2 regions of the Shewanella seohaensis genome follow, and region 1 is predicted to be linked to the other one. Evidence: predicted binding sites of a transcription regulator. Region 1 holds the regulator's gene; the other holds the start of a gene.

Region 1 (7,617 bases):
CGGGATTTATCAAACGATTCTCGATGCGACCTTAAGCGCGGTGCCTTATCAGTTACATGGCTGGGTGATGTCCCGTACCAACCCAATGCAAACCATGACCGACAGGGCGCGTGTGGTTGAAGCCTTGAAAAAGCTCGACTTTGTTGCGGTTTGCGATGTGTATATCAGTGAAACCGCCGCCTATGCCGACGTGATTTTACCCGAGTCGACTTACCTTGAGCGCGATGAAGAAATCGCCGATAAGTCGGGTAAAAATCCCGCCTACTATGTGCGCCAACGGGTGGTGGAAACCTTGGGTGACACTAAGCCTTCATGGCAAATCTTTAAGGACATTGGCCATAAGCTCGGGCTAAGTGAATTTTACCCCTGGGATAATATGGAAACCCTGCAACTGCTGCAGGTGAATCGCGATACCGCACTGCTGCGCCGCATCAAGGATGAAGGTTTTGTTAGCTTCGGTAAGCCCATCATGCTGCGCGAACCTAAGATGGTGGCCGAGTTTACTAAGGCTTACGCCAATGCCAAACCCGTGGATGAAGACGGTACCTACGGCAGTTTACTCAGCTTTAAAACCCCAAGCGGCAAGATTGAATTGACCTCCGCCAAGGTCGAAGCCATGGCGCCAGGACGCGGTGTCATTAAATTCCGCGAAGTGCATTTGAAGAAAGCCGACGAGCTGTACTTTATCCAAGGCAAGGTCGCCGTGCATACCAATGGCGCGACTCACAATATCCCTATGCTGGCTAACCTGATGTCGGATAACGCCATTTGGGTGCATCCCGTCACGGCGGGCAAGTTAGGGATCAGCAATGGCGACCCGATTCGGTTAACCAGCAGCGTGGGTAGCGAAGAAGGCCACGCCTTAGTCACCCCGGGCATTCGCCCCGATACCGTGTTTGCCTATATGGGCTTTGGCTCTAAAAACAAAGAGTTGGTTAGAGCGACTGGTAAAGGTATCCACTGCGGAAACTTACTGCCCCATCAAACAGCCCCTGTGTGTGGCATGAATATTCATACGACAGGCGTCACGCTGGCAAAACGCTAATTGGAGGCTCAAATGACGAAAAGATATGTGATGGTGCACGATGAGAACAAGTGCATCGGCTGCCAAGCCTGTAACGTGGCCTGCCGCAGTGAAAACGGTGTCCCCGAGGGCGTGACTCGCTTACAAGTGCGCGTAGAGGGCCCCTTCGGCGAGATGCCACACCTGCACTTTAAGTACCACAGGGTATCGTGCCAGCAGTGTGAAGATGCGCCTTGTGTGAAGGTATGCCCAACGGGCGCGGCCTATGTGGGCGAGGATGGGATTGTCTCCATCCATGGCGATAAGTGTGTGGGTTGTATGTACTGCGTGGCGGCGTGTCCCTACAAGGTACGTTTTATGAACCCAGAAACCAAAGTGGCTGACAAGTGTAACTTCTGTAAGGACACGCGTTTGGCCCGTGGTGAAGAGCCTGCCTGTGTGACTGTGTGTCCGACCGATGCTTTAGTCTTTGGCGATGCCAACGATCCACTGAGTGAGGTGGCTATGCTACTCAACACTAAGATCACTTACCAAGATAAGACCCATTTAGGCACTCAGCCTAGGGTATATCGCGTTCCTACCAAAAGAGGGGGGATTTGATTATGAACAATACTTGGGGCGATATGGCGCAATATGATCCCGTCACTTGGCATTGGATCATCGCCGTGTATCTGTTTATGGCGGGTTTATCCGCCGGAAGTTTGCTGATTGGCATTGGCCTGCGTTGGTTTAATAAGGAGCAAGCGCAGGGGGAGACGAGTATTCTCAAGGCCGCGGCGATTATTGGTCCAGTGGCCATTTGTCTAGGCTTGGCATGTTTAGTGTTTGATTTAACGAAGCCTTTCCACTTCTGGCTGATTTTAATCAACTATAACTTCCAGTCCGTAATGGCGATTGGGGTGTTAGCACTACTGGCTTACTCCCCCTTGGCATTTGCCTACGCGATTCTTGTGTTGCGTGATGAACTGCCAAAGTGGGGCTTAGGTTTCCTCGTGCCTATCGCTAAGCTGCTGATGCCCTTTAGAAAGTTGATTGAAGTACTGCTGTTTATCCTCGCCATTGGCGTGGGGGCTTACACTGGCTTCTTAATTTCGGCTATGAATGCCTATCCGATGTTGAACACTGCGGTATTGCCAGCGCTGTTTTTAGTCTCTGGTTTATCGGCGGGCGCGGCGGCTAATGCGGTGCTGGCGCTGGTGATGTTCAAGACCGATAGCCACGACAAGACCTTAGCCAAAATGCATGGCTTAGAGCTGCCAGTGATGGCAATCGAAATCATGTTCCTGTTTATGTTGTTCTGCGCCTTGTACTTTAAGGGCGGAGCGGCGGCTGCGGCGCTGGCATCACTCACCTCTGGCGTGTGGGCGAGCGTATTTTGGATTGGCGTGGTCGGGATTGGTTTTGGTATTCCGCTGTTGTTTATGCTGCTTCCCACCGCGACTCGCCACACTAAGGGCGCGATGATCATGGTGGCCTGCGCCAGCTTAACCGGCGTGTTAGCACTGAGACACTTTATTGTGTATGCGGGACAAAGCTATCTAAGTTAGAGTGCTGGTTAACGGCAATATCGATGGGATACATCACTTATCCCTGCAAGCAAAAAGCACCGATTAACGGTGCTTTTTTATGGCTGCGATTAGCAGGATTTTATTGCGGTAATTATTGCGGTAATTATTGCGGCAATAGCTCAATCACAGATTTCACCGTAAGCACTAAGGCACTGATAGCGCAGAGGGCTAAGGTTGCCATCTTGGTCTTATGTTTATCCACATTCCCCACCAGTTTGCCCGCCACTAAATAGCCTAAAAACACTGAGGGCAGCAGCATGAGTGATAACCACAAATGCTTGATTTCGAGTAGGCCCGTCACCCCAAGAATGACCAGGGCTATGGTCGAGCTGAAGATAAAGAAGGCCGACAGTGCGGCGCGAAATTTGGAGGCATCCTTACCCGCCAACAAAATCGCCATCGGTGGGCCACCAATGGCGGCAATATTACCAAAGATCCCCGAGACTACGCCCGCGCCAAACAGGGTTGCCTTATTCACGGGAAGAGTCAATTTATACAGGCTCAGCACCACGGCGACTGCCACAATGCCAGCAATCGCCAGACCAAGAATCGGCTGCGGCGCAAACAGCAGCAGGCTGGCACCGATAAAACCTCCGGGCACTCGACCGATAAGCGCGTATTGCAAGCCATTGAATTCTAAATGGCCGCGTTCACGCAGTAGGGTGAGTAGGGCGATGGAAAAACCCATCACAATCACAGGTGCGGGCACTAATTCGGGGTCGACAATATACAGCAACGGGCTCGCCACCACGGCAAGACCAAAGCCAATCAGACTCTGGGTGAGGGCACCTAAAAACACAATCACAGACGCAATGGCGAGCGTTTGTGGATCTATCAAGGAGAACATAGGATTCCATCAAAACAAAATAGGGATCGTTACTCTAACCCATCAGGCAAGATGAGCATTAACGATCCCTAATGATAAGTAGGATATTGGACGCTTAAGCGTTACTCCATATCTTCCCACTCGATCCCCATTTCGTCCATCAACCGTTTCGCTTCGGCGGGAATGCTGTCTGGGCTATCTTTCGACAGATCGGCATCATCAGGCAGAGGCTGGCCGGTGTAGGCATGCAAAAATGCTTCACACAAGAGTTCGCTATTGGTGGCGTGGCGCAGGTTGTTCACCTGACGACGGGTACGTTCATCCGTGAGGACTTTTAGCACTTTGAGCGGAATAGACACAGTAATTTTCTTTACTTGTTCATTCTTCTTGCCATGTTCAGCATAGGGGCTGATGTATTCCCCATTCCATTCAGTCATTGACTCACCTGTTATAACGCTAAATTCGGGGCAGATTTTAAACCCTTACAGATAACAGTCAAATTATTGCTACTATTTCTTAGTGATTGCAAACAGATTTCTTTATGTTTAGACGTCTAAACGTCTTAACGCCTATTGACGATGCCACTGGGCTTAGGTACATTTAGACGTCCAGACATCTCTTTGCGAACTTAGGAGTTCCCGATGACCGCAGGCAAATTAGTGACCGAACGTCAATTAGCCACATTAGCAGTGCGTCAGGGTATCGAAAGCGATACTCAGTATGGCGCGGTGGTGCCGCCAATTTACCTGTCGACTAATTACGCCTTCGATGGTCATAAAAATCCTCGCGAATTTGATTACAGCCGTTCCGGCAATCCCACCCGCAGCATCTTAGGTGATGCCTTAGCTAAGCTGGAAAAGGGCGCAACCGGTGTGGTGACTTGCACTGGCATGGCAGCCATTACTCTAGTCACTACCTTGCTCGGCCCCGATGACTTGCTGGTGGTGCCCCACGATTGTTACGGCGGTTCTTACCGTTTATTCACTAACTTGGCTAAAAAGGGCCAATTTAAACTGCTGGTGGTCGATCAAACCGATGCCCAAGCGCTCGAGCAAGCGATTGCCCAGCAACCTAAGATGGTGTGGATTGAAACCCCATCAAACCCTCTGCTGCGAGTCGTCGATATCGAAGCTATCGCCAAGGCAAGCCACGCTGTAGGTGCTTTAGTGGTGGTGGACAATACTTTCCTCTCGCCCATTTTGCAGCAACCGCTGTTACTCGGTGCCGATATCGTTATCCACTCCACCACTAAGTACATCAATGGTCACAGCGATGTGGTGGGCGGCGCGGTGATCGCCAAAGATCCTCAACTCGGTGAGACCTTACATTGGTGGTCAAACACCTTAGGCTTAACTGGGTCTGCCTTCGACAGTTATCAAACCCTGCGCGGTCTGCGTACCTTGGCCGTGCGCATTCGCGAGCATCAAAGCAATGCCCAGCGTATTCTGGACGTGCTGACGAGCAGCGCTGTAGTGAGCAAAGTGTATTACCCAGGCCTTGCGGATCACCCCGGTCATGCCATTGCCGCCAAGCAGCAAAAAGGCTTTGGCGCTATGCTGAGTTTTGAGCTTAAGGGCGGCGAGGCCGAAGTGGTCGCCTTTTTAGATGCCTTAAGTTTATTTAGCGTGGCCGAGAGCTTAGGTGGCGTTGAGAGTCTCGTGGCCGTGCCCGCGACTATGACCCACAGGGCGATGGAGCCCCAAGCGCGTTATGAAGCTGGCATTAAAGACACCCTATTACGTTTGTCGGTTGGTATTGAAGATGCCGAAGACTTAGTTGCAGATATTCAAGCAGGATTGGCCGCCGTTGCGGCTTGTCAGTAGAGGAATTCGAGATGGCACGTTGTCACTTACATAAATTTGGTGGTTCCAGCTTAGCCGATGCCGATTGTTATCGCCGAGTCGCCCATATTCTGTTAACCCATGGTCATAGTGATGATCTGGTGGTGGTGTCTGCCGCGGGTAAAACCACTAACTTTTTATATAAATTATTGTCCCTGCGCGATAGCAACCAATTATGGCAAGAAGAGTTACAGGTTCTTATCAGCTATCAACAAGGTTTGATTGAGCAGCTGTTATCTAATGAGCAAGCGCGGGATCTACGTGAGCGTTTAACCACGGATAAAGCTCAGTTAATCAGTCTATTATCTTTAGATTCCCGCAACGATTACCAAATTAGCCATGTGGTGAGCTTTGGTGAGCGTTGGTCGGCGCGCTTAATGGCGGCGCTGCTGCGCGAATCGGGTGTGGCCGCAAGTCATGTGGATGCCTGTTCGATTCTTGTGGCCGACGAGGCCGCCGTACCGCAAATTCGTGTGCAAGAATCCCGCGCCAAAGTGCAAGCCTTACTGGCCGCGCATCCTAACGAGCGTTTAGTGATCACAGGTTTTATCTGTGCCAACGAGCGTGGCGATACCTTGCTATTGGGTCGCAATGGCTCTGACTTTAGCGCCAGCTTAATTGCTAGCCTTGCCGACATTGAGCGCGTAACCATTTGGACTGACGTTGAAGGGGTATTTAACGCCGATCCGAATAAGATCAACGATGCGAAATTACTCAAGAGCATGTCCCTCGCTGAAGCCGACCGCTTGGCGCGTCTAGGTTCGCCAGTATTACATTCACGCACTTTGCAGCCGCTGTTTAACACCGAGGTGAGCCTAGCCGTACGTTCAAGCTACGCCTCCCATACCGACTTTACCCTGATTGCGCCCCACAGTTCCTCGGCGAGTGCGCCTGTGGTGACTAACCTGAATGCCGTGGTGTTATTTGGCTTTAAGATCGCGGGCGATGTGGCCAGTCTGCTTGAGCAATTAGTCGAAGCAGGATTAACGCCACTGGCCCATTGGGTATCGGCGCATCAACGACTCGAGCTCGCTTATACCGCTGAAAACCAAAAACAAGTACAAAAGTTATTGGATGCGCAGGCCGAAGCCCTCGGCATTAAAGATCTGCAAATTAATACCGAACTCGGTTTAGTGGCGCTTGTGAGTGCCGATGCCGAGCATTATCGCCGCAGCTTTGCCCGTTTACTGAGCCGTGACGCTAAGCCCTTGTTCAGTGGTGACTTAAGTTTGGTGACCTTAGTGCCACAGTCGCAGGTTAATCTGCTGACGCAAAAAGTGCATCGCCGCTGCGCCGGTCCACGTAAACGCATTGGCGTATTGCTGCTGGGTGTTGGCAATATTGGCGAGGCGTGGGTGAAGCTATTTAAGTCAGTTTCTCCCTCGTTAAATCAAGAGCTTGAAGCGCGTGTCGAGCTTGTCGGTTTGGTGAGTTCCAGCAAAGCCCTGATCAAGTCTACGGCTGTGGATTTGGAAAACTGGCAGCAGGAATTCGATGCCGAGGCAACACCTTGGCAATATGAACATTTATTCGAACAATTAGAACAACTTAACTGCGACGAACTGATTGCATTAGACATCAGCGCCAGCGCCAGTTTGACTCTACAATACCCAGAGTTTTTCGAGCGTGGCATCCATATGGTCAGCGCGAACAAGCTTGCGGGTTCTGGCCCGCTGCCGTTCTATCGCGAGCTGAAGGAACAACTCGGTTATCGCCGTCTATTCTGGCGTTATAACGCCAGCTGCGGTGCGGGCTTACCTATTCAGCACGCCTTAAACGATTTGCGTAACAGTGGAGATACGGTTGAGGCCGTCGGCGGGATTTTCTCTGGTACCCTGTGTTGGTTATTCGAGAAATACGATACCAGCAAACCCTTCTCGGAATTAGTGGTTGAAGCACGTGGCCTAGGGATTACCGAACCCGATCCCCGCGACGATCTCTCTGGGCGCGACATGCAGCGCAAGCTACTGATTTTGGCCCGTGAAATCGGTCTGGAAATCGAGCTTGAGGATATTGAGCTGCGCTCCCTAGTGCCGGCTCATTTAGCGGATATTCCACTGGAGCAATTCCTTGCCCGTATCGCTGAGCTGGATGATGAATTGCAGCAACAATACGGTGCGGCGGCGGAGCAAAACAAAGTGCTGAGATATGTCGCCTCCTTGGACAATAGCGGCGCGGCCCTGAAAGCTGAGGTGGGATTACAGTGGATTGATGCGAATCATCCCTACGCTAACCTGACGCCTGGGGACAATGTGTTTGTGATCCGCTCTGCTTTCTACCAAGGTAATCCGCTGATTATCCGTGGGCCGGGTGCGGGGCGTGAGGTAACTGCCGCAGCGGTGCAATCGGATCTGACGC
Region 2 (7,617 bases), 170 kb from region 1:
AGCCACTGGAATTTACCCCCGCTGCCCAATGTGAGACCCCAGAGCAACGGCAGGCAATTTTGAGTCAGGCAAGGCCGCAGCGTAAAATCAATTGGTCATTTGACTAACTCATTGTTGGGTATGTAGGGCATTCTCAGCTGGTGAAAGTTCATTCACCAGCTTTTTAAATCCATCATCGCCCCTATCTTTGGCTGCTATTTGCTGTTTTACAGTTGTTGTGACTGTATAAGTATCATTTTGTTTAGCTTTTTAACTGTTATCTTATTTACATCTTCGCTAGAATGCTGGATGTTTTCTATGCAATTTCATATGTCGTATTAACCCATAACAATGCGATACAAGGATGATAATAATGAAATGTATACCCCATATGCAGATGAGGTTATGGCAGGGCGCGAGCGTATTAATGCTGTGCAGCCTAATCGGATCTGAATCCGTCGAGGCGAAATTGGATATGCCTCGCAGCGAAAGTGGCGCGTCGCATACCCATGTGTTGCCTGTCTTTAGTCAGCAATTAGGATTTAATCTGCCAAAGGGTTGGCGTCAAGCCTACCATGAGGAACGTGCGGGCATGTTTATGGCGGAATTTGTGCCGGAGCAGGAAGCGCTCAATCAATGGAGTGCACTGTTTTGTGTGCAAGGCTTTAAGGACATGGCCGAAAGCGTGAGCCCAGAGCAGTTTTTAGATGCGATGGCTGAAACTTACCAAGCCGCCTGTGACGGTGAAGTGGTGTATCAAAAGCTAGGAGATACCCAAGTAGACGGTCACGAAGGTTTTCAAGCTATTCTCGGTTGCACCACAATGCCGAATGTCCATAGCGCGACTCAGTTTAATCCCAGTGCTTTTACTTCTCATCCCCAGGGCGAAATTGGTTACTATACCGTGGTAAGTGGTAACAAAGACTTGTATTTATTGCATAAATCGATGCGTGGCGATGTGTTTTCTGCCGATAAACCTCCCTTACAGGCGGCTAACAGTGCCGACTTTATTTCAGGCTTAGCGCCCTATTCATTAAAGTAGTTGTCAGTCGAGAGACGGATGAGCATGGACTTTCATCCGTATAGACGTCTATAATGCGCGCGCTCAGGCTTGATATGCCACGAGCCTTATTGGGCGTTAACTGGTTTTTCGCCCTCTGAACCTATTTTTAGTCAACCTTCTGTGGTGCTTGCGATGCATTCGTCGCGAGATAATCGGGAAGCCAGTGAAATTCTGGCACTGCCCCCGCAACGGTAAAAGGTGAGAGACGACCGCATTCGCAAGGTAGCTCAAGGTGAGCCAGAGAATTGAGTGTGTAAAGGTCAGTTTCGCGTTAGTCCTTCTATTGCTTGGATTAACATAGCCTAAGTCCGGAGACCGGCCCTAAAGGTGTTTTTGAGATTTCGGTGGGCAGATCTCAAAATGCGATAGTGACTGTCAGTATTTGTTACTGAATCAACGGTATCGTGGCGCCAATGCCCCGTTTTCCTTGCAGGAGTTAAAGGTAAAATGGGAACACATCCAACTAAAATCGCGCTGCTGATCGGCAGCCTTTGCAGCTTTTCTGTTATCGCCCCCGCCGTGGCGGCCGATGATGCCAGCGTCGCCAAAGTCGATGAGCATATCGTCGTAATTGGCCGTTCAGACAAGACCCCCTTAAATATTGCCGCCAATGTGAATGTGATTGATGCCGCTGCGATTGAGCAGAGTGGCGCAACCAGCTTAACCGAAGTGTTACGTGGTCAAAGTGGTATTCAGCTGTCCGACAATAACATTGGTACTAGCTTCGCGATGCGCGGCTTTAGCGCCAGCACCGCCGTTAACAACACTTTGATTTTGCTCGATGGTCGTCGCTTAAATAACATCGATATCGCCGCCCCTAGCCTGAATGCCATTCCACTCAATTTAATTGAGCGTGTCGAAATTTTATCGGGCAGTGCGGGCGTGCTCTATGGTGACCAAGCGGTAGGCGGGGTGATCAACATTGTGACTAAGTCGCCTGAGAATACGGGCGGTAGCGTGCAATTATCCGGCGGCAGCTTTAATACCTACGAAGGTCGCGGCGATGTGTCGGGCGCCATCAATAAAGATTGGCATTATTTCCTGACCGGCAGCTACAACCAAGGCGATAACTATCGCAAGCACAATGCCAATGAAACGGGTTCTATCCTTGGCCGTATTCAATATAAAACCGCCACAGATTCTTTCTTCGTTGAAACCAGTTATTACGATGATGACCGTGAAAATCCTGGCTCGTTGACGGTAGAGCAGTTCAAAGAAAATCCACGCCAGTCTTCTAATAGCAGCGAATATGTTCATGAGATGACCACAGCGGCACGCAGTGGTTATCAGCATCAGCTTAACCAAAACTGGGCCTTAGCGGCGGATCTGGATTACAGCGATACCTTAGTGACCTCATTAAACTGGGGGGCGGGTAGCCAAAATACTCGCTCGCTACTGATGTTTAGCCCTAAAGCGCTTGCTAATTACAGCACCCGTCAAGGTGAGTTAAACCTAGTCACTGGTTTAGACATCAGCCGCGGTAAGGCCGAGTTTGACTCTATGGCGCGCAGCAACGTGCAGGAAATGCAAAGTGCTTACCTGCAAGCTACTGTGCCATTAAGCCACACCTTAAGCTATGTGGTGGGTGGCCGTTATGCGCGGGTGACCGACGATCTGGTCGATGGCAATGTGTATCCAAACGGCATCGATTTAGATGAAGATGCGACCGCATTCGAGTTCGGTTTAAATTACCGTCCGAGCGCCGAGCACAGATTCTATCTGCGTGGCGATGAAAACTTCCGCTTTGCTAAGGTCGATGAGCAAGCTTACACCCCGAAAGATGTCTATGGCTTAAAGCCACAGACAGGCCGTTCCTATGAGGCGGGTTGGGATTGGACTGTGGCTAACCAAAGCCTACGCGTTAGCCTATATCGCCTCGATTTAGAAGATGAAATTGTCTTCGACCCGAGTGCTGAAAAACCTGTTGGCGGCAGCTTCCAAGGTGCCAACGTCAATGCCGATGCTTCACGCCGCTATGGCGCGAGTGCCGATTGGGATTGGCAGGTCACTCAAGCCCTCACCTTAGGCTTGGAATATAACTATATTGATGCCGAATTTACCGATGGGGTGAATGATGGCAAGCAATTGTCTTGGGTGGCTGAGCATACGGGACGCGGTTATGTCAGTATGGATTTTGCCGAGCATTTCCAAGTGTTTGCCGAGGCGATTTACACGGGTGACCGTTTTATCGAAGGCGATAACGGCAACGAAGGCGATAAATTATCTAGCTATGTCTTAGGTAATCTAGCCCTTAACTATACCCGTGACGCTTGGTTAGCGAGCCTGCGTATCGATAACCTGTTTGATAAAGAGTATGTTAGTTCGGGTTACTACGGTGGCATTTGGGGTGATAGCTATTACTCAGGCCGAGGCCGTGATATTCGCTTGACTGTGGGTTACCGCTTCTAAGCTTGAAATAAATGCTTAACCGAATAAAGCCAGACTCAGTCTGGCTTTATTATTTCTGTTGTTTGGCTATGCGCAGAGAAAAATCCATTTTCTCGGTGTATTCTTTATAAGTTCAGCCTATTTTGAGATGGCCTAAGTCGTTGCTTGTGCTATAGATCACTTCATCTAAAGCATAGTCACAATTATTCTGCGACTTAGGGCTGAAATTCTCAGTAGTTTGGGTATGATGTGAGCGGTATTCGAATCATCTTATAGCTAATTAACAGGTGCAAAGTGTCTTATGACAGATCTTGAGCAACAGGTTTTTACTCAAGTGAGAGCCATCATAGCGAATGAAGAGCAAGTGATCGGTCGCCGTGGGATCTTAATTCCACTCAAAAAAGCGATCCTTGCCGAAGGCGACATTCGTAATGTGATCGATATTATTTCGAGCGATCCCGCATTAGCTGCCCACATGTTGATGCGCAGTAATTCGGCGCAGGCTTCAGGTGTAGTAAATCCTAAATCTCGCTCCTTAAAAGACGCCCTAATCCGTTTAGGCCAGGTCAATATTTATCGTTATGCCTTCACCTTCTATTTGAAAGAACGCCTCGATGAATTACCCCAACCCTATAAGAAGTTGGTACAAGGTTATTGGAAACTCACGGAAAATATCGCTACCGATGCGGTCGACAGCCTAGTCGATATGCCGGATGTCGATGTTGACCCCGATGAAGTACAAACCTTGGCGCTGTTTAGCGTGTTCGGGCAAATCATTGCCTTAACGGCCTTTGCTTACTTAAATGCCAGCTCTGAGCAATCTTTCCCGTTAAGCGTGATTAAGTCATTGATTGATAATCAGCAGCAGACCTTAACCATCGAAGCCTTTGAGGCCTTAGATCTCGATCAGGATCTGCGCCAAGAGTTTATGATCGCCCATAACCTGCGCCAGACCCGTAATCAAAATTCTCCCGGGTTGATTCTGCGCCGTGTGCTCTCGATGCGCGGCATGTTACTCAACCCGCTCTAAGCACTGCTCATAAAAACAAAGCCTGCAATTGCAGGCTTTGTTTTTATGCTGTTTTTACGGCATTAATTGGATTTTTGCTGACGCGCTAAGCCTTCGCTTGCCACCAGTTGCAGCCAGTTTTGCACTAAGGCCGAGTTCGCGCTGTGGCGGCGATAGGCCCCAAATAGTGGGCGCTTTAAGCCTTCTTGGCCGAGTTTGACTGAAGCTAAACTCAAGCCATGTCCCTCATTGATTGACCAGTTGGGCAGGGCGGCGATACCGTCCTTACAGGCGATGCGTTGCAATAACATCATGGTCAAATCGCAGGTCTTTTGCTCGCCCGCCTCAACGCCGGCGGGTTCTAAAAAGTGGCGGTAAATATCTAAACGCGCCAGTGGCACTGGATAGCTGATAATGGGTAAGCGGGCCAATTGCTTAGGCGTAACATAGGCTTCTTTCGCTAAGGGATGATCCTTGGCAACCACTAACTTCACTTCAAAATCAAACAAATGCTGATAGGCGAGCGAGTGTCCCGGTACGGGATCTGAGGTCAGTACTATATCGAGTTCGCCCATCTCTAAGGCATTGAGCGAATCGAATAGATGACGGCTCGATAGATCTAACTCGGCCTGCGGATGATCTTGCCTAAATTGCTCCATCACTGGCATTAACCAGCGAAAACAGCTGTGGCATTCAATCCCCACTCTGAGTTGATTGGTCTCTGTCTCTAGACCATTTTTCAGATCTGTTTCCGTTTCTAACACCTTAGGCAGGATCTCTTCGGCGAGGTGCAGTAGCCGTGCGCCTTCTTGAGTAAAGGAGAGGGGTTTGCTTTTACGCACAAAAATGGGCGAATTAATTCGTTGCTCTAACTCCTTAATTTGATGGGAAAGAGCCGATTGAGTGACAAAACGTTTTTTGGCTGCGCCCGCCAAGCTGCCACTTTCCTTCAGTGCCATTAAGGTTCGCAGATGTCTTAGTTCGATCATGATCACTCCAAGTGAATTTCGCTCATGTTGTGCTTGAAATCAATTCGGTTGCTGGCATAGAGACTACCACAATAAACTTCTAGACGTCCAGACGCCCATTGTGATTTATCAAGGCTTAAATGCGAAAAATTGCCAAGAAAACACCATCAGCTGGGTGCAAGTGCCGAATATGGCTTATCTCAAATAAAGGAAGATATGGTATGCAATTAAATAGTCTTGGTTTTCCCCGTATCGGGCGTCGTCGTGAACTGAAATTTGCCCTCGAAAAATACTGGCGTGGTGAGAGCACTCAAGCTGAACTGCATGAGGTGGCCAAGGAGTTACGTCGTACCCATTGGCAATGGCAAGTAGCCGCTGGGATTGAGCAAGTGCCCGTGGGGGATTTTGCCTTTTACGATCAAGTGTTAACCCTGAGTGCGACCCTAAACGCTATCCCAGATCGTCACCGTGGCGAGGGCGCTATCGATCTTGATACCTTATTCCGCGTTGCCCGTGGCCGTGCGCCAACTGGCACCGATGCGCCAGCCTCGGAAATGACTAAGTATTTCAACACTAACTACCACTACTTAGTGCCAGAGCTTAAGCAAGACCAAGTGTTCTCTATCGCCTATGAGCAGTTTTTTGATGAAGTCGCCGAGGCGCAGGCGCTGGGTTATCAAGCCAAGCCCGTGCTGTTAGGCCCTGTGAGTTACTTGTATCTGGCCAAAACCGTGGGTCAGGATTTCGATAAACTCAGCCTATTGCCAAATCTGTTAAAGGCCTATGCTGACATTCTGGCGCGTTTTGCCGCGCAGGGCGTGACTTGGGTGCAGCTTGAGGAGCCGATTCTGGCACTCGAATTAGCCGCCGATTGGCAAGTAGCGATTAGCGAAGCTTATCAAGCGCTTAAAACGGCTCAAGTGAAGATTTTACTCACCAGCTACTATGGCAGTATCAGTCATCATCAGGCGCTGGTTTCTGCACTGCCTGTGGCGGGTCTGCACCTCGATTTAGTGACCGCCCCTGAACAATTGGCCTTGTTTGCCAATGCCTTAAAACCAGATCAAATTCTGTCGGCTGGTGTAGTTAATGGCCGTAACGTGTGGGCGGCAGAGGTTGACCTGATTGTCGAGCGTATCGGTAGTGTTGCCCGAGACTTATGCTCACAAGACGGCGCACGCCTTTGGATTGGCACTTCCTGTTCACTGCTTCACAGCCCTGTAGATTTAGAGGTGGAGACGACGCTCACGCCGGCGCTACGTCAGCAGCTCGCGTTTGCTAAGCAAAAGCTGTTGGAGCTGGCTAATGTGCGCCAATTACTGCTGGCGCCTGAGTCCGTCGCGGCCAAAGAGATAGTTAACACTTGTTTGGCACGCCGTGAGGCTAAGGCGCAGGCGGCGGATGCTAAAGTGATCGCCCGTGTCGCTGCACTGACTCAAGCCGACTATGAACGTGTGAGCGAATTTACTGAGCGCCAAGCGGTGCAGCAGCGCAAGTATCGTTTGCCATTGCTGCCAACGACCACGATTGGCTCATTCCCACAAACGCCTGCTATTCGTGGTTTACGTAGCCGTTGGCGCAAAGGGGAGCTAAGCGATGCCCAATATACCGAGCAGTTGCAGCAAGTGACCCGCGATACCATAGATCGTCAGCTCAAACTCGGTATCGATGTGCTAGTTCATGGTGAGGCCGAGCGTAATGACATGGTGGAATACTTCGGCGAGCAGCTCGAAGGCGTGGGCTTTACCAAAAATGGTTGGGTACAGAGTTATGGTTCTCGCTGCGTTAAGCCGCCGTTGATTTATGGTGATGTGAGCCGCCCTAAGGCTATGACGGTTGAGTGGGCCGAATTCGCCCAGAGCCTAACGGACAAACCCGTCAAAGGCATGCTAACGGGTCCAGTGACGATTCTACATTGGTCATTTGCCCGTGAAGATATCAGCCGCGATACCATTGCCACCCAATTGGCGCTAGCGATTCGTGATGAAGTGGTGGATTTACAAAATGCAGGCATTGGCATTATCCAAATTGATGAGCCAGCCTTCCGCGAAGGTCTGCCATTAAAGCAAAGCGAGTGGCAAGCTTACTTAGATTGGGCGGTGAATGCTTTTAAACTCAGTGCGGCAGGTGTTGTGAATGAAACCCAAATCCACACCCATATGTGCTACAGCGAGTTTAACGACACGATTGCGGCCATTGCCGCCATGGAT

Evidence for each region. Region 1 encodes MetJ, which represses methionine synthesis genes. Its sites were predicted from a motif close to TAGACGTCTAGACGTCTA; they were not measured.
Region 2: the regulator MetJ is predicted to act here: its motif matches at 5,501-5,518, upstream of metE (5-methyltetrahydropteroyltriglutamate--homocysteine S-methyltransferase).

Annotation. Positions count from the first base shown of each region.
Region 1 covers NZ_JAKILE010000003.1:208,728-216,344, reverse strand. The annotation lists gene phsA (thiosulfate reductase PhsA) at 1-1,045, shown strand, start outside; gene L2713_RS04790 (4Fe-4S dicluster domain-containing protein) at 1,058-1,624, shown strand; gene nrfD (NrfD/PsrC family molybdoenzyme membrane anchor subunit) at 1,627-2,571, shown strand; gene L2713_RS04780 (sulfite exporter TauE/SafE family protein) at 2,696-3,439, opposite strand; gene metJ (met regulon transcriptional regulator MetJ) at 3,541-3,855, opposite strand; gene metB (cystathionine gamma-synthase) at 4,078-5,241, shown strand; gene L2713_RS04765 (bifunctional aspartate kinase/homoserine dehydrogenase II) at 5,253-7,617, shown strand, end outside.
Region 2 covers NZ_JAKILE010000003.1:39,358-46,974, reverse strand. The annotation lists gene L2713_RS04060 (RCC1 domain-containing protein) at 1-107, shown strand, start outside; gene L2713_RS04055 (hypothetical protein) at 353-1,021, shown strand; cobalamin riboswitch at 1,147-1,380, shown strand; gene L2713_RS04050 (TonB-dependent receptor) at 1,490-3,451, shown strand; gene L2713_RS04045 (HDOD domain-containing protein) at 3,732-4,460, shown strand; gene L2713_RS04040 (LysR family transcriptional regulator) at 4,523-5,428, opposite strand; gene metE (5-methyltetrahydropteroyltriglutamate--homocysteine S-methyltransferase) at 5,629-7,617, shown strand, end outside.